Linked DNA regions of Alloyangia pacifica. The protein of the gene in region 3 interacts with the protein of the main gene of each other region in a pairwise test. Links are inferred from orthologs where the notes say so. Each region holds a gene or a part of one and is shown on either strand. Other genes may lie near its edges.

Region 1 (5,770 bases), on a different replicon or contig from region 3:
TTCCAGACGAAGGACAGGCGGCGGCGCGGATCATGGCTGCGCCCCGATGCCGGCGGCGTGGCGAACGAGGTTTTCCGGTGTGAGCGCCGCACCCTCCAGCTCGGCGGCGATGAGCCCCTCGCGCATGACGATCACCCGGTCGGACATGCCCAGCACCTCGGGGATCTCGGAGCTGACCATGATCACCGACAGGCCCTGCGCCGCCAGCTCGGCCATGAAGCCATGGACGGCGGCCTTGGAGCCGATGTCGATGCCCTTGGTGGGCTCGTCGAGGATGATCACCTTGGGTTTCGTCGCCAGCCACTTGGCGATCACCACCTTCTGCTGGTTGCCGCCCGAGAGCGTCCCGACGTCCTGATCGAGCGCCGCGGCGCGCAGGTCGAGCCGTTCTGTATAGGTGCGCGCGAGGGCGAATTCCTCGCTGAGCCGCAGGAAGCCCCGGCGCGAGGTCTGCGCCAGCGAGGGCAGCGTGACGTTCTGGAAGATCGGCAGGCCGATCACCGCGCCCTGCCGGCCGCGGTCCTCGGGGACGTAGACGATGCCGTTTTCCACAGCCTCGGCGGGCGAGCGGATCACCCGCACCTGCCCGTCGATGCGCACCGCGCCCTTGCTGGGTTTCGTCACGCCGAAGAGTGCCTGCATGAGCTCGGAGCGCCCTGCCCCGACCAGCCCGTAGAACCCGAGGATCTCGCCGCGGCGCAGGGTGAAGTTGATCTCGTCGAACTCGGTGGGATGGGCGTAGCCGACCACCTTCAGCACCTCACCCCCGATGTTATGGGCACGCTGCGGAAAGATCTGGTCGACCGCGCGGCCGACCATCAGGCGCACCAGCTCGGCCTCGTCCACATCGGCGATCAGGCCCGAGCCGACGTGCTGGCCGTCGCGGAAGACGGTGAAGCGGTCGGCGATGCGGAAGATCTCGTCGAATTTGTGGGAAATGAAGAGGATGGCCCGGCCCTCGGCGCGCAACCGCTCGACCAGCTCGTAAAGCTCTTCGATCTCCTTGTGCGACAGCGCGGCGGTGGGCTCGTCCATGATGACGACGCGGGCATCGACCGAAAGCGCGCGGGCGATGGCCACGAGGTGCTTCGAGGCGATGCCGAGCTCGCGCAGCGGCATGTCGGGATCGAGATCGGCGTCGATGCGCGACAGGATCTCCTGCGCGTCCCTGCGCATCTTCGGCCAGTCGATCAGCCCGAAGCGCCCGCGCGGCGCATGGCCGATGAAGATGTTCTCGGCGACGCTGAGTTCGTCGAAGAGCACCGTTTCCTGGTGGATCGCGGTGATCCCCGCGGCGGTGGCATCCTGAGCGGTGGTGAACTGCACAGGCTGCCCGGCAAGGCTGATCGTGCCGGCGTCGGGCTGGTAGATGCCGGTCAGCGTCTTCACGATGGTCGACTTGCCAGCACCGTTCTCGCCCACCAGCGCGGTGACCTGGCCGGGGTAAAGATCGAGCGTGACGCCGTCGAGGGCCTTCACCCCCGGGAATGTCTTGGTGATCCCCTCGAGCCGCAGCACGGGCGCGGCATCCCCCGCCGCCGCGGCGACAGGTGGGGTGGTGAGGCTGACTTGCATCATGGCCCCCGGTGTCTGGGTTTGGGTGGGAGCCCGGCGCAGAGGCGCGCCGGGGCCGGGATCGGAGCAGGATCAGAAGATGCTCTTGAACTCGTCGATGTTGCTCTCGTCGTAGACGAAGGGGTCGGCCATGGCGCCCTCGTTGTTGTCGTCGAGGGTCAGCGTGCCCATGCGGCCCATGGGGATCTCGGCGCCCGGGGCGGCCTCGGCATCGCCGGTGGCCAGCTCGTAGGCGAGATAGGTCGCCGAGTAGCCCAGATCGATCGGGTTCCAGATGGCGAAGCTCTTCGATGCGCCGCTCTCGATCGCGCCGGCCATCTCGGACGGCAGGCCGAGACCGGTGACGTTCACCTGCCCGACCTTGCCGGCGTCCTCGACGGCGCGGGCGGCGGCGACGATGCCCACCGAGGTCGGCGCGATGATCGCGTCGAGATCGGGGTAGGTCTGCATCAGGCCCTGCGCCTCGCGGTAGGATTTGTCCGCCAGATCGTCGCCGTAGACCGTGCCCACCACCTCGATGCCCGTGTAGTCGCCCATCACCTTGTTCATCTCCTCGATCCAGATGTTCTGGTTGGTCGAGGTGGTGGTGGCCGAAAGCACCGCGACCTCGCCGCCCTCGGGCAGGTTGTCGGCGGCAAGCTTGATGATCATGTTGCCGATGAGCGGGTTCGACGAGGGGTTGAGGTGCATCTGACGGCCCTCGGGCGCGACGCCGCTGTCCCAGGAAATCACCGTGATGCCACGCTGCATCGCCTTCTTCAGGGCGGGTACCAGCGCGTCGGTGTCATTGGCCGAGACGGCGATTGCATCGACGTTCTGCGCGATCAGCGCGTTGATCACCTCGATCTGGCCCTCGGCGGTGGTGTCGGTCGGGCCGGTGTAGATCACCTCGACACTGCCGAGCTCGGCGGCGGCTTCCTCGGCGCCCTTGGCGGCGGCTTCGAAAAAGCCAATGCCGAGCGCCTTCACCACCAGCGCGATGCGCACGCTGTCCTGTGCCTGCGCGGCGCCGCCGGCCAGCAGCATCGCGGCCAGCGCGGTTCCTCCGAAAAGTCGTCTCGTAATGCCCATGGTATCCTCCCTGAATTTATGAGCGTTCACGTGTCGCGCGGTGCGGTCACCCTGCCCCGGCGGTTTTCGCCCGTCCCGTCTGCGCCACGATCAGCCGGATCTCGGCTGCCTCCAGCATCGAGGCGGTGCGGTCGGAAATCCCCTCGTCGGTGATGACGATGTCGATGCGCTCGAGCGGGCAGAGCACCAGGCTCGAACGGTTGTCGAATTTCGAGCTGTCCACGAGCACCACCAGCTCGTCGGCCTGATCGATCAGCTTTTCCTCGGCCTGAATGAGCAGCGGGTCGGCCTCCATCAGACCGATCGGCCCGAGCGCATGGGCGCCCATGAACATGCGCTTGGCGTAATAGTGGCGCGTCATGTCGCTCGCGAAGGGCGAAAGGATGATGTTCTGCTCGCGGTAGAGCGCGCCGCCGGGCAGCATCACCGTGTTCTTGGAGTTCTTCAGCAGGTGCTCGGCGATCGGAAAGCTGTTGGTCAGGACCTGCAGCCGGCGGTTGGCCAGCGGGTGCACCATCTGAAAGGTCGTGGTGCCGCCGTTGATGATGATCGCCTCGCCGTCGTCGCAGAGCGCGACGGCCTCGCGGGCGATGGCTTGCTTCTGGTCGATGTTGATCGACTGATTGACCGCGAAGGGCCGCCCGGCCAGCCCCGGCAGCGGCGGCGGGGTCAGCGCCTCGGCGCCGCCGCGCACCCGGCGCAGCCGCTTGGCGGCGTGCAGCGTGGCGATGTCGCGGCGGATCGTCGCCTCCGAGGTGCCGGTCAGCGACACAAGTTCCGACACCGTCACGATCGGCCGCTCCTGGACGGCGGAAAGTATGATCCTGTGGCGTTCCGTTTCGTGCATCTGGTCCTCCCGTTCGGTTCAGATTGGACGAATCCCCCCTCAAGTCAATCATCATTTTTCATATTCAATCATGCTGCGTCGCCGCATGATTGTTTTTGATCGTTTCTGGTTGACAGATCGCAGGGCGAGCCGCAGCTTTCTGGGCGAGGAGGCGGCCATATCGGACCGCGACAACGGAGGATCACCATGCTGGCAAAGCCCAAGGACCGCCTGCAAAATCTGTGGGATAGCGGCAAGGCTGCGGGGATGAACGAGCCCGAGAAGCTGCTCTACCGGTCCAACCTTCTGGGGTCGGACAAGCGAATCACCAACTACGGCGGCGGCAACACCTCGGCCAAGGTCATGGAGCGCGACCCGCTCACCGGCGAGCAGGTTGAGGTGCTCTGGGTGAAGGGCTCGGGCGGCGACGTCGGCTCGATGAAGCTGGACGGGTTTTCGACCCTCTACATGGACAAGCTGCGGGCTTTGAAAGGGGTCTACCGCGGGGTGGCTTTCGAGGACGAGATGGTCGGCTACCTGCCGCATTGTACCTTCAACCTGAACCCGCGCGCCGCCTCGATCGACACGCCGCTGCACGCCTACGTGCCCCGCGCCCATGTCGACCACATGCACGCCGACGCGATCATCGCCATCGCCGCCTCGAAGGATTCACAGGCACTGACTCGGGAGATTTTCGGGGACCGCATCGGTTGGCTGCCCTGGAAGCGCCCCGGCTACGAGCTGGGTCTCTGGCTCGAGCAATTCTGCCTCGAGAACCCCGAGGCGGACGGCGTCGTGCTGGAAAGCCACGGGCTCTTTACCTGGGGCGACACCGCCGAGAGCTGCTACGCCACCACCATAGACATCATCAACGAGGCCATCGGCTGGCTCGACGCGAAGACCGAGGGCGTGCCCGCCTTCGGCGGCGCCAAGCTGCAGAGCCTTGCCCCCGAGGCGCGGCGCGAGGTCGCGGCGACGCTGATGCCGGCGATCCGCGGCTTGGTGTCGGGCAACCAGCACATGGTCGGCCATTTCGACGACCAGGAGGCGGTGCTGGACTTCGTCAACTCGAACGCGCTCGAGACGCTGGCCCCGATGGGCACCTCCTGCCCGGATCACTTCCTGCGCACCAAGATCGCGCCGCTGGTGGTGGATTTCGACCCTGACAAAGCGGATCTGGACGCCGTACTGGCCGGCCTCCCCGCCCAGGTCGAAGCCTACCGCGACAGCTACGCCGCCTATTACGCCCGCTGCAAGCGGCCCGACTCCCCTGCCCTGCGCGACCCTAACGCGGTGGTTTATCTCGTTCCCGGCGTCGGCATGATCACCTTTGCCAAGGACAAGGCGACGGCCCGCATCTCGGGTGAGTTCTACGTGAACGCCATCAACGTGATGCGCGGCGCCTCGGCGGTCAGTGCCTATCAGGGCCTGCCCGAGCAGGAAGCCTTCGACATCGAGTACTGGCTGCTCGAAGAAGCGAAGCTGCAGCGCATGCCGAAACCGAAGTCGCTGGCCGGTCGCGTGGCGCTGGTTACGGGCGGCGGCGGTGGCATCGGCGCCGCCACCGCAGAGCGACTGCTGCGCGAGGGCGCCTGCGTGGTGTTGGCGGATATCGACCTTGCGGCAGCGGAAAAGGTGCAGGAACGACTTTCCAGTGTCTATTCCAGCGATGTCGTGCGCGCGGTGGCGGTCGACGTGACGCAAGAGGACGCGGTTGCCAGAGCCTATTCAGAGACTGCCGTAGAGTTCGGCGGAGTCGATATTCTTGTCTCGAACGCGGGCATCGCATCGTCGGCGCCGGTGGAAGAAACCTCGCTCGCGCTCTGGAGCCGCAACATGGATATCCTCGCCACCGGCTACTTCCTTGTCTCGCGCGAGGCTTTCGGGCTGCTGCGCAAGCAGGGGCTGGGTGGCTCCATCGTCTTTATAGGGTCTAAGAACGGCCTCGCGGCCTCGCCCAATGCCTCGGCCTATTGCACCGCCAAGGCGTCGGAGCTGCACCTGGCGCGCTGTCTTGCGCTGGAAGGCGCCGAGCTCGGCATCCGGGTGAACGTGGTGAACCCCGACGCGGTGCTGCGCGGATCGCGCATCTGGGAGGGGGAATGGCTCGACCAGCGCGCCTCGACCTACGACACCGACAAGGCGGGCCTCGAGGAGATGTACCGCAACCGCTCGATGCTGAAGCGGTCTGTGCTGCCCGAGGACATTGCCGAAGCCGCTTATTTCCTGGCCTCGGACCTTTCGGCCAAGTCGACAGGCAATATCCTCAACGTCGATGCGGGCAACAAGGAAGCCTTC
Region 2 (5,870 bases), 2.3 Mb from region 3 along the record:
CTGGAAACCCGCATCCTCAACGCCGGCAACGAGGCGCTGGAGATCGAAAAGCGGCTCTATGAAAGCCTCAAAAGCGCCATTCTCGAGCGTGCGCCGCAGGTGTCGGAGACCGGCCTCTCGCTGGCGGAGTTTGACGTGGCGCTGGGGCTTGCCGATCTGGCGAAAGCGCAGAAGTGGGCGCGCCCGCATGTTGATGACAGCCGCGCCTTCGAGATCGAGGCAGGTCGCCACCCGGTGGTGGAACGCGCCCTGCAGCAGCAGGGCGGCGCGCCCTTCATCGCCAATGATTGTGCCCTGAACGCGAATGGCGACGGTGCGGCGGTGACGCTGCTCACTGGCCCGAACATGGCCGGTAAGTCGACCTATCTGCGCCAGAACGCGCTGATCGCGCTGCTGGCGCAGATGGGCTCCTACGTCCCTGCCGACCGCGCGCATCTGGGCGTGGTCAGCCAGATCTTCAGCCGCGTCGGCGCCTCGGACGATCTGGCGCGCGGCCGCTCGACCTTCATGGTCGAGATGGTCGAGACCGCCGCGATCCTCAATCAGGCCGACGACCGGGCGCTGGTGATCCTCGACGAGATCGGCCGGGGCACAGCCACCTACGACGGTCTGTCGATCGCCTGGGCGACGCTCGAGCATCTGCACGGGGTCAACCGCGTGCGCGGTCTCTTTGCCACGCATTACCATGAGCTGACCCAGCTTGCCGCGAAACTCGAAGGGGTCGGCAATGCCACCGTCGCGGTCAAGGAATGGGAAGGCGAGGTGATCTTCCTGCACGAGGTGCGCGAGGGTGCCGCCGACCGCTCCTACGGCGTTCAGGTCGCGCAGCTGGCGGGCCTGCCCCCCGCGGTCATCGCCCGCGCCCGCGACGTGCTGAGCGCGTTGGAAGAGGGTGAGCGCGGCCGCACCTCGCCAAAGGCCCTGATCGACGACCTGCCGCTCTTCTCGGCAGCGGCGAAACCAGAGCCTGTTGCGGCGCCGAAGGGCCCGTCCGTGGTCGAAGAGCGGCTCGAGACCTTGCTGCCCGACGAGATGAGCCCGCGCGAGGCGCTGCAAGCGATTTACGATCTGAAGGCTCTGCTCAAGGGGTAAATGCGTTTCACGTGAATCCTTCCGACAGGCTTGGATTCACGTGAAACGGCGCCGTGCGGGCGCCCGGGCTGCCGCAAAGAAAAACCCCCGGCCTCGCGACCGGGGGTTTTCCGCTTCAATCCTTGAAAGATCAGCCCTGCATCGAGCTGACACCGACCTGCGCCGGACGCAGCAGGCGGTCGTAGAGCATGAAGCCCTCGGCCGAGACCTGGATAATCTCGCCCGCCTTGGTGCCGGGCACCGGGGCCTCGAACATCGCCTCGTGCATCTTCGGGTCGAACTTGTCGCCGACCTCGGGCTTGATCGTGGTCATCCCGTGCTTGCTGAACACGTTGGTCAGCTCGCGCAGCGTCAGTTCCACACCCTCGATCAGGGCCTCGCCGGCCTCTGCCTCGCGCGCGGCGTTCAGCGCGCGGCTCAGGTTGTCATAGACCGGCAGCAGGTCACGGGCGAGCTTGGAGCCGCCGTACTGCTGCGCTTCGCGGCGATCCTTGTCGGCGCGCTTGCGGGCGTTCTCGGCGTCGGCCAGCGCCCGCATGAAGCGGTCCTTGTACTCGTCGCGCTCGGCGCGCAGCGAGTCGAGCTCAAGCGCCTCGTTGTCGATCTCTTCCATCTCGTCGGCGAAGGCCTCTGCCTCTGCCGCCTCGATATCGTCGAGGAATTCGTCTTTCTTCGCGTCTGCCATGTCTAACCTCTAGCTCCGCTCGGCAATCAGCCTGCCGACCAGCTGTGCCGTGTAGTCCACGATGGGTACGATCCGCCCGTAGTTGAGCCGCGTGGGTCCGATGACCCCGACCGCACCGATTATCTTTCGATCCGCGTTCATATATGGAGAGACCACCAGAGAGGAACCCGAAAGTGAGAAAAGTTTGTTCTCGGAGCCGATAAAAATCCGCACCCCGTCGCCGGTTTCGGCAAGCTGCAGGAACTCGGCGATATCCCGCTTGCGTTCGAGGTCGTCAAACAGCGAGCGGATGCGGTCCAGCTCTTCGGCCTCGCCCTCCTGACCAAGCAGATTCGACGTACCGCGCACGATCAGCCGGGCGGAGTTGTCTGCATCCTTTTCCCAGGCGGCCATCCCGGTTTCGATCAACTCGGCGGCCAGCGTGTCGATCTCGCGGCGGCGGGTCGCGATCTGGCGGGAGATCTCGCCGCGCAGCTCCGAGAGCGTCTTGCCTTCGATCAGCGCGTTGAGGAAATTCGCCGCCTCACGCATCGAGCTCGGGGTCTGGCCTGCGGGCGGGCGGAACAGGCGGTTCTCGACGTGACCATCGCCGAAGACCAGCACCACCAGCGCCCTGTCATGGCCAAGCGAGACGAACTCGATGTGCTTGACCGGTGCCTCGTGCTTTGGCGTCAGAACCAGGGACGCGCCGTGCGTTACCCCCGACAGCGCCGCACCGACCCGGTCGAGCAGCCCGCCCATGTCGTCGCCGCCCTGCGTGGTGGTTGCCTCCAGCGCCATCCTGTCGGACGTGTCGAGATCGCGCACCTCGAGCAGCCCGTCGACGAACATGCGCAGGCCCACCTGCGTCGGCACGCGCCCCGCAGAAACATGCGGGCTGTCGAGCAGCCCGAGGTATTCGAGATCCTGCATCACGTTGCGGATCGTCGCCGCCGAGACTTTCTCGGACAGGCTGCGCGTCAGGGTGCGCGAGCCCACCGGTTCGCCCGTCTCGAGATAGGATTCAACCACGCGGCGGAACACCTCGCGCGAGCGATCGTTCATCTCCTCGAGAAGCCGGTTTCCCTCAGTCATGCGCAAACTCCCGCTGTTCAGGGTCATTAAAGGCCCCCTTCCGCAGCCGTCAATCGGGGTTGCGGGACAGCATCAGCCCCAGTATCCCGGCAGCAACCGAGAAGAGAGGCACTCATGAGACCTTCTGGACGAGATTTAAGCGATATGCGCAGCGTTTCAATCGAAACGGGCGTCACGAAACATGCCGAAGGCTCCTGCCTGATCAAGATGGGCGATACCCACGTGCTGTGCACCGCCACGCTCGAGGACCGCGTGCCGCCCTTCGTGAAGGGCAGCGGCCTTGGCTGGGTGACGGCGGAATACGGCATGCTGCCGCGCTCCACCGGCTCGCGCATGCGCCGCGAGGCAACCGCCGGCAAGCAGGGCGGCCGCACCGTCGAGATCCAGCGCCTGATCGGCCGGTCGCTGCGCGCCGGTGTCGACCGCGTCGCGCTCGGCGAGCGCCAGATCACCATTGACTGTGACGTGATCCAGGCCGACGGCGGCACCCGCTGCGCGTCGATCACCGGTGGCTGGGTCGCGCTGCGGCTTGCGGTGAACAAGCTGATGAAGACCGGCGCCATCACCACCGACCCGCTGACCCCGGTCGCGGCGGTGAGCTGCGGCATCTACGCCGGCCAGCCGGTTCTGGACCTCGACTATGCCGAGGACAGCGAGGCAGGCGTCGACGGCAACTTCATTCTGCGCGGCGACGGCCAGTTGATCGAAGTTCAGATGTCGGCAGAGGGCGCGACCTTCAGCCGCGACCAGATGAACAAGCTGATGGATCTGGCCGAGGCCGGTGTCTCGCAGCTGGTCGAAGCACAGCTGGCGGCCTGCAAATGAGCCGGGTGTTCAGCGACAAGAAACTGCTGGTCGCGACCCATAACACGGGCAAGCTTGAGGAGATCACCGAGCTGCTCGCGCCCTATGGGGTCGAGGTCGTGGGTGCCAAGGAAATGAACCTTCCCGAGCCCGAGGAAACCGGCACCACCTTTGTCGAGAATGCCCGCATCAAGGCCCATGCCGCCGCCAAGGCCACCGGTCTTCCGGCGCTGGCCGATGACAGCGGCATCTCGGTTGATGCGCTGGACGGCGCCCCGGGTGTCTATACCGCCGATTGGGCCGAAACCCCCAATGGTCGAGACTTCATCATGGCGATGGGCAAGACCCATGACGCCCTGCTGAAGACCGGCGCCGACCAGCCCTGGACCGCGCGCTTCAACTGCACGCTGGTGCTTGCCTGGCCCGATGGCACCGACGCCGTCTTCCCCGGCGTGATGGAGGGCAAGGTCGTCTGGCCGATGCGCGGCGACAATGGCCACGGCTACGACCCGATCTTCCAGCCTGAGGGCTTTGACATCACCTTTGCCGAGATGACCAGCGACGAGAAGAACCGCATCAGCCACCGCGCCGATGCCTTCGCCAAGTTCGTGAAGGGCTGCTTTGCCAGGGACGATGCCTGAGACGTGGCGTGAAGGAGGCTTCGGCCTCTACGTGCATTGGCCTTTCTGCGAGGCCAAATGCCCCTACTGCGACTTCAACAGCCATGTCGTTCGGTCGATCGACCAGACCCGCTGGGCAGACGCACTCAGCTCCGAGGTCCGCCGTTACGGCGAGATGACCTCGGGGCGCATCCTCAACTCCATCTACTTCGGCGGGGGCACCCCCTCTCTCATGGAGCCCGCGACGGTGCAGGCCGTTCTGGACGCCGCGAAAGAGCATTGGACCTGGGCCAATGACATCGAGATCACGCTCGAGGCGAACCCGCGTTCCGTCGAGGTTTCGAAGTTCGAGGGCTTCCGCGAAGCCGGTGTAAACAGGGTCTCCATGGGCATTCAGAGCCTGCGGCCGGATGATCTGCGCCAGCTCGGACGGCTGCATGACGTGGGTGAGGCCATCGCCGCGCTAGAGACCGCGAAGTCCGTTTTCGAAAGGGTCAATTTCGATCTGATCTACGCGCGCGAGAACCAGACCCTGCAAGGCTGGGAAACCGAGCTGCGCGAGGCCCTCGATCTCGCCGCCGACCACCTGTCGCTTTACCAGCTGACCATCGAGGAAGGCACGATGTTCTGGGAACGCGCGCAGCGCGGACAGATGAAGAAACTGCCCGACGAGGATCTCGCCGCGGACATGTTCCTCGCCACGCAGGAAATCACTTCAAAAGCGGGCTATGCGCCTTACGAAGTGTCGAACCACGCCCTGCCCGGCGCGCAGTCGCGGCACAATCTCGTCTATTGGCGCGGCGGCGATTACGTCGGCGTTGGCCCCGGTGCCCACGGGCGTGTCACGGTGAACGCCACGCGCCACGCGACCGAGGCCTGGAAAATGCCCGGCGCTTGGATCGAAAAGGCCGAAGCCGGACGCGCGGACAGTGTTTTCGACCCTCTATCTACTGAGGACATCATGACAGAATTTGTCATGATGGGTCTGCGCCTGAGTGAAGGGATCTCCCTCTCGCGCCTTGCCGAGATCTCGCCCAAGCCCCTGCCCGCGCACAAGCTGACCGAGCTTCGGCAACTGGGCCTGATCTGGCGCGAAGGCGACCTCATCGGCGCTACGACCGAGGGCCGACTGGTGCTCAACGGCGTGATCTCAGAGCTTCTGACCAACTGACGCCTCGCCGTTTCATGTGAAACGTTACCCACAGGATCCGGCCGGATCCTGTGGAGATCTCTCGGCGTCTTCAGGCACGGAAAACAACAAGGCCGAGCCACTTCGGGCTCGGCCTTCATTTCTGAACCAGATCCAACGGATCCGGTCAGATCTCGTGAACAAACGCGCCGCCTGAGACCTACGCTTTTTGCTTCATGTGAAGACTCTCGAGATCCTTCCACAGGATCTTGTGGAGAGATCTCTCAGCGCGCGGCGCTCAGGATGGCACAGAGCTTGTCCAGTTCCTCGAAGCTCTCATAGCTGACCACAAGCTTCCCGCTCTCCGCCCCCGGGGCGTTCTGGATCGCGACCTTCATCCCGAGCGCTGCCGAGAGATCCCCCTCGAGCGCCCGCGTGTCCGCGTCCTTCTGCGGCCCGCCAAAGC
Region 3 (5,911 bases):
GCCGGCAATCGATCTCCTCGGGGTTGTCGGTCAGCCGGATCGAACGGATCACCGTGCCCTGCTTCAGCGTCTGCCCTGCGCCCTTCACCTTGAGGTCCTTGACCAGCACGACCTGGTCACCGTCGGCGAGCAGGGTCCCTGCCGCGTCGCGCACCTCGATCACGGCCTCTGCGGCGACGTCCGAGGCGGGCTTCCACTCGCCGCTTGCCTCGTCGTAAACCCATTCCTCGTCCGACATCGCGGCTCTCCTCAACTCGTGCGCCGCTTGCGCGGCAGCATGATGATCACCGCCGCCACATAGGCGACGCAGACCAGCGCAAGGCTGATCCAGGCGTAGGTCAGTACGGCGGCACCGACAAAGGCGACCCCGACCAGCACGTATTTCACGTTCTGCCGCGAGATGCGGGTGGTCTTGAACGACCATGTCGGGATGCGGCTGATCATCGCGAGCCCCGACAGCACCAGCCAGGCGGCCAGCACGAGGTCCGGGAACAGCGGCCCTGCCCCGAGCCCGAAGCTGAGGTACATCGGCAGCATCGCCAGCAGAGCGCCCGCAGGCGACGGCACGCCGGTGAAATAGGCGTTGTCATGCGCCTTGTCCTCGGATTTGCGCATGACGTTGAAGCGGGCAAGACGCACCACCGCGCAGACGGCGAAGACCAGCACCGCGATCCAGCCGAAGTTCCGGCTGTCCTCGAGCGCCCAGTTGTAGATCAGCAGTCCCGGGGCGACGCCGAAGTTCAGGAAGTCCGCGAGGCTGTCGAGTTCGGCGCCCATGCCGCTCTCGGACTTCAGCGCGCGGGCAAGGCGGCCGTCGAGCCCGTCGAGCACTGCGGCGAGCAGGATCAGCTGCACCGCCAGCTCATAAGAGCCCTGCAGGCCGAAGCGGATCGCCGTCAGTCCGGCGCAGATGGCCACAACGGTCAGCACGTTGGGCAGGAGCTGGATCAGCGTCACCTTCTCGGCGGCGCGGGCCTTCGGATCCTCGATCGGCTGCTCGTCATTCATTCAGCGGGCTCCCGAGATCAGGCGTCAGGTTGGCAATGATGCTCTCGCCCGCGACCATGGTCTGGCCGATGGCGACCAGAGGCTCCACCCCCTCGGGCAGGTAGACATCAAGACGCGACCCGAAGCGGATCAGGCCGAAGCGATCGCCGCGATTGAGCCGGTCGCCCTCCTTGACCCACCACATGATGCGCCGCGCCACGAGGCCCGCGATCTGCACCACGGCGATCTCGCGCCCGTCCTCGAGACGGATGCGCAGCGCGTTGCGCTCGTTGTCCACCGAAGCCTTGTCGAGCGAGGCGTTGAAGAACTTGCCGGGGCGATAGGCGACCGAAACGATCTCGCCGGTCACTGGGGTGCGGTTCACGTGGCAGTTGAACACCGACATGAACACCGACACGCGGGTCATCGGGACGTCCGGCATCCCCAACTCGGCCGGCGGCACGGCGGGCTCGATCAGCGAGACCACGCCGTCGGCGGGCGAGACCAGCAGGCCGGGGCGCTGCGGCACCACGCGCTCGGGGTCGCGGAAGAAGTAGTAGCACCAGATGGTCAGGCCGACGCCGATCCAGCCCAGGGGATCCCAGATCAGGAACAGCACCAGGGTGATCGCGGCGAAGATGCCGACGAACTTGCGCCCCTCGGGGTGCATCGGCTTGATGAAGGTGTCGCGCATCCGCATGGGGAAGTTCCTTCCGGGCTTGGAATTCTCGGGTGCAGGCAGCTAAGCCGAAGCGGCCCTGCGTGCAAGGGGTTTGCGGCCGCCCCGGGGCAAAGCCGCTCAGGACGTGGGGTCGGTGGCCACCATCGACTCGCGCTTGGCAAAACCGTCGTACCACGCGGTGAGCGCCGGGCGTCCAACCCGCCACTTGCGCGCGTCATGGCGGAAGTCGAGGTATCCAAGCGCGCAGGCCACGGCGATATGCCCGATGTCCCTGCGCCCGGCGAGATGGCTCATCCAGCGCGTCTCGAGCGCGTCGATCGCGCGCGCGACCTTGCCCCATTGGCCCTCGATCCATTCCATCGAGACCATCTCGCGGGCGCGGAAGCGCTCTTCGTAGACGATCAGCACGGCGGCATCCATGATCCCGTCGGCCGTGGCCTCGAGCACAAGCGTGTCCCAGATCCGGCTCTCGGGATAGAGCCCGCCGCCGGCGCGCGCGTCGAGGAAGCGGCAGATCACCCGGCTGTCGTAGAGCGTCGGCCCGTCCGGACGGACGAGCGCCGGGATCTTGCCCACCGGGTTCGCGGCGATCAGCGCCGGATCGGGGGTGACGGGCGAGGCTTCGACCATCACCTGTTCGACCTGATCGAACTGGCCCGTCTCGTGCAGGGTGACAAGCACCTTGCGGACAAAGGGGGAGGGTCCGGCCTGCAGCAATTTCATCACGTGGCTCCTTGCACGGTTGTCGCAGCAGAGCCTAGCGCGCGGAGCGGCGAAGGAAAACAGACGCGCGGTCACGGCAGCCTTACCGGCACATGCACCGCGCAAACGCAAAACGGGGGGCCGAAGCCCCCCGCCTGCTGCCCGAAGGCAGACGTCCGTATGGACCGGCAGATTACATCATGCCGCCCATGCCGCCCATGCCGCCCATGTCGGGCATGCCGCCGGCCGGCGCGTCTTTCTGCGGCTTGTCGGCCACCATCGCTTCGGTGGTGATCAGCAGGCCTGCAACCGAAGCTGCGTCTTCCAGTGCGGTACGCACGACCTTCGCGGGGTCGATCACACCGAACTTGAACATGTCGCCATATTCGTCGGTCTGCGCGTTGTAGCCGAACTTCAGGTCGTCCGATTCACGCACCTTGCCTGCGACGACCGAGCCGTCCACGCCTGCGTTCTCGGCGATCTGGCGGAGCGGAGCTTCCAGAGCCTTGCGCACGATGGCGATGCCGGCGTTCTGGTCGGAGTTCGCGCCGGTCAGACCCTCGAGGGTCTTGGCGCCCTGCACCAGAGCGGTGCCGCCGCCGACGACGATGCCTTCCTGCACGGCTGCGCGGGTTGCGTTCAGAGCGTCGTCCACACGGTCCTTGCGCTCTTTCACTTCAACCTCGGTCATGCCGCCGACGCGGATGACGGCCACGCCGCCTGCCAGCTTGGCAACACGTTCCTGCAGCTTCTCACGGTCGTAGTCCGAGGTGGTTTCCTCGATCTGCGTACGGATTTGGGCCACGCGTGCCTCGATCTCGGCCTTGTCGCCGTGACCGTCGACGATGGTGGTCTCGTCCTTGGTGATGTTGATGGTCTTGGCGGTGCCGAGCATGTCCATGGTGACATTCTCGAGCTTCATGCCCAGATCTTCCGAGATCACCTGACCGCCGGTCAGGATCGCGATGTCCTGCAGCATGGCCTTGCGGCGATCGCCGAAGCCCGGTGCCTTGACGGCTGCGATCTTCAGGCCGCCGCGCAGCTTGTTGACCACGAGGGTTGCCAGCGCTTCGCCTTCGACGTCTTCAGCGATGATCAGCAGCGGCTTCTGCGACTGGATGACCTGCTCGAGCAGCGGGACCAGCGGCTGCAGCGACGAGAGCTTCTTCTCGTGCAGCAGGACCATGCAGTCGTCGAGCTCTGCAATCATCTTGTCGGCGTTGGTCACGAAGTAGGGCGACAGGTAGCCACGGTCAAACTGCATGCCTTCGACAACGGTGGTCTCGGTCTCGAGGCCCTTGTTCTCTTCGACGGTGATGACACCCTCGTTGCCGACCTTCTGCATCGCGTCCGCGATCTGACGGCCGATTTCGGCTTCGCCGTTGGCCGAGATGGTGCCGACCTGAGCAACTTCGTTGCTGTCGTTGACCGGGCGTGCAGCTGCCTTGATCGCTTCGACGACCTTGGCGGTTGCCATGTCGATGCCGCGCTTCAGGTCCATCGGATTCATGCCGGCCGCAACGGCCTTCATGCCCTCTTTGACGATCGCCTGTGCGAGAACGGTCGCGGTGGTGGTGCCGTCACCGGCTTCGTCGTTGGTGCGGGAAGCGACTTCCTTCACCATCTGCGCGCCCATGTTCTCGAACTTGTCTTCCAGTTCGATTTCCTTGGCGACAGAGACACCGTCCTTGGTGATGCGCGGCGCGCCGAACGACTTGTCGAGCACGACGTTGCGGCCTTTCGGGCCGAGGGTCACCTTCACCGCGTCGGCGAGGATGTTGACGCCCTTGAGCATGCGGGTGCGGGCGTCGGTGTTGAATTTCACGTCCTTGGCAGCCATGTGCAAGTACTCCTGAAATTTGAATGAATGTCTGGCGTAGCGGGGCTCGAGGCCCCCGGGCGATCAGAAGATCAGGCCGCCTCGGTGATGCCGAGGATGTCCGATTCCTTCATGATCAGCAGCTCTTCGCCGTCGATCGTCACTTCGGTGCCCGACCATTTGCCGAACAGAACGCGGTCGCCAGCCTTGACGGCCATTGCGATCAGCTCGCCGCTGTCCTTGCGGGCGCCTTCGCCGCAGGCAACGATCTGGCCCTCGGCGGGCTTTTCTTTCGCGCTGTCGGGGATGATCAGACCGCCCTTGGTCTTTTCGTCGCTCTCAACGCGACGAACGAGGACGCGGTCGTGAAGCGGTTTGAATGCCATCTTCGAGTCTCCATAGCTCAAAGGTTGTCCCTGTAGGCCCCCGCTGATGCCCGAACTCCGTCGGGATCGAGGGCCGTTAGCACTCACCCTTGTGGAGTGCTAACGACGCATAGCTAGGCAGGCCCGTGTTTTGTGTCAACAGTCCGCTGAGAGAAAATTTCATGACATCCCGGCAAGGACCGCAGACCCTTGCCCGCCAGATGTGCAGTGCACCCGGCGGATACAACCCCGACCCAGAGAAGCATGGCATCTCTCCGCCGAATGTGGTGACGTGCCTGAGATCACAGACTCGGAAATACCCATGGCCATCCCCTACGCGCCGCTTTCGGCGCCTTCCGCGCGGCAGACGCCGACGCATGACAATACGCGCGGCTTTCTTTTCATGGCGCTCGGCTTCTTCGGCTTCGGCATCACCGACATGCTGGCCAAGCTGCTGACCGAGCACCTGCCGCTGATCCAGGTGATCTGGTTCCGCCAGTCGGGCCTGTTCATCGGGGTGCTGGTCCTGCTGGCACTGCGCGGCGGCCACGTGCTCCGTACACCGCATCCTCTGCTGCAGATAAGCCGCGGCGTCATCGCGCTCGCCTCGGCGGGCTGCTTCGTCATGTCGCTGCGCTACGTGGGGCTCGCGGATGCGACGGCGGTCACCTTCACCGCGCCGTTTCTCGTGACCGTCTTCGGCGCGCTCTTGCTGAAAGAGCCGGTGGGGCCGCGCCGCTGGGCCGCGGTCCTGTGCGGCTTTATCGGGATGCTGGTGGTGATCCGTCCGGGGATGGGGGTCTTCCACCCTGCCATCGCCTTCGCCTTCGTCGCCGCGCTGTGCTTCGCCGCGCGTCAGCTGCTGTCGCGCTACCTGAGCGGCGCCGACAGCATCGCCACCACGGTGACGTATACCTCGCTGACCTCGTTCCTGCTGTGCTCGGTGCCGCTGATCTTCGTCTGGGAGACGCCTCCCAGTCTCGAGGTCATGGCCATGTGCCTTGCCATCGCTGCGGCGGCGGGCATGGGCGAATTCCTGATCATCCGCGGGCTCGACGTGGGACAGGCCGTGGTCATGGCCCCGGTGCAGTACACGATGATCATCTGGAGCACGCTCTACGGCTTCCTCGTATTCTCGGACCTGCCCGATGTCTGGACCTTCGTGGGCTGCGGGATCATCATCGCCTCGGGGTTCTACACGCTCTACCGCGAGCGGGTCGCGGCAAAGCGCGCCCGGCGGGCGACAGCGCAGGCCGAGGTCAAGGCGGCGCCCCGGCAGGCTTGAAGAGCGCCCGGCACGACTATGCCACCTGCTCCTCCCAGCCGCCGGCCCAGTGCACCAATCCCGCGCGCCCT

Evidence for each region.
Region 1: the proteins of groL (region 3) and CEW88_RS14180 interact in binary tests that used the Escherichia coli proteins (3 or more experiments, as listed by UniProt). The link is inferred for Alloyangia pacifica from one-to-one orthologs.
Region 2: the proteins of groL (region 3) and CEW88_RS00555 interact in binary tests that used the Escherichia coli proteins (3 or more experiments, as listed by UniProt). The link is inferred for Alloyangia pacifica from one-to-one orthologs.

Annotation. Positions count from the first base shown.
Region 1 is NZ_CP022190.1:249,966-255,735, forward strand. What follows is about bases 1,594-4,430. They hold CEW88_RS14180 (DeoR/GlpR family DNA-binding transcription regulator), read right to left. Parts: upstream 3,494-4,430; coding sequence 2,693-3,493; downstream 1,594-2,692. Other genes in these bases: rhaS (rhamnose ABC transporter substrate-binding protein), read right to left, coding at 1,648-2,646; CEW88_RS14185 (bifunctional rhamnulose-1-phosphate aldolase/short-chain dehydrogenase), read left to right, coding at 3,680-4,430. Outside these bases: CEW88_RS14170 (sugar ABC transporter ATP-binding protein), read right to left, coding at 31-1,575; more of CEW88_RS14185, read left to right, coding at 4,431-5,770. UniProt on the Escherichia coli protein: Represses ulaG and the ulaABCDEF operon. Two ulaR binding sites have been identified in each promoter.
Region 2 is NZ_CP022189.1:130,992-136,861, forward strand. Bases 1-2,937 are described here. They hold CEW88_RS00555 (nucleotide exchange factor GrpE), read right to left. Parts: upstream 1,778-2,937; coding sequence 1,223-1,777; downstream 1-1,222. Other genes in these bases: mutS (DNA mismatch repair protein MutS), read left to right, coding at 1-1,092; hrcA (heat-inducible transcriptional repressor HrcA), read right to left, coding at 1,787-2,851. Outside these bases: rph (ribonuclease PH), read left to right, coding at 2,966-3,676; rdgB (RdgB/HAM1 family non-canonical purine NTP pyrophosphatase), read left to right, coding at 3,673-4,296; radical SAM family heme chaperone HemW, read left to right, coding at 4,289-5,446; CEW88_RS00580 (ParB/RepB/Spo0J family partition protein), read right to left, coding at 5,689-5,870. UniProt on the Escherichia coli protein: Participates actively in the response to hyperosmotic and heat shock by preventing the aggregation of stress-denatured proteins, in association with DnaK and GrpE. It is the nucleotide exchange factor for DnaK and may function as a thermosensor.
Region 3 is NZ_CP022189.1:2,435,039-2,440,949, forward strand. What follows is about bases 1,889-4,866. They hold groL (chaperonin GroEL), read right to left. Parts: upstream 4,212-4,866; coding sequence 2,565-4,211; downstream 1,889-2,564. Other genes in these bases: CEW88_RS11760 (glutathione S-transferase), read right to left, coding at 1,889-2,392; CEW88_RS11770 (co-chaperone GroES), read right to left, coding at 4,283-4,576. In the rest of the region: CEW88_RS11745 (alkylphosphonate utilization protein), read right to left, coding at 1-238; pssA (CDP-diacylglycerol--serine O-phosphatidyltransferase), read right to left, coding at 250-1,008; CEW88_RS11755 (phosphatidylserine decarboxylase), read right to left, coding at 1,001-1,687; more of CEW88_RS11760, read right to left, coding at 1,787-1,888; CEW88_RS11775 (DMT family transporter), read left to right, coding at 4,878-5,840; CEW88_RS11780 (DUF2161 domain-containing phosphodiesterase), read right to left, coding at 5,857-5,911.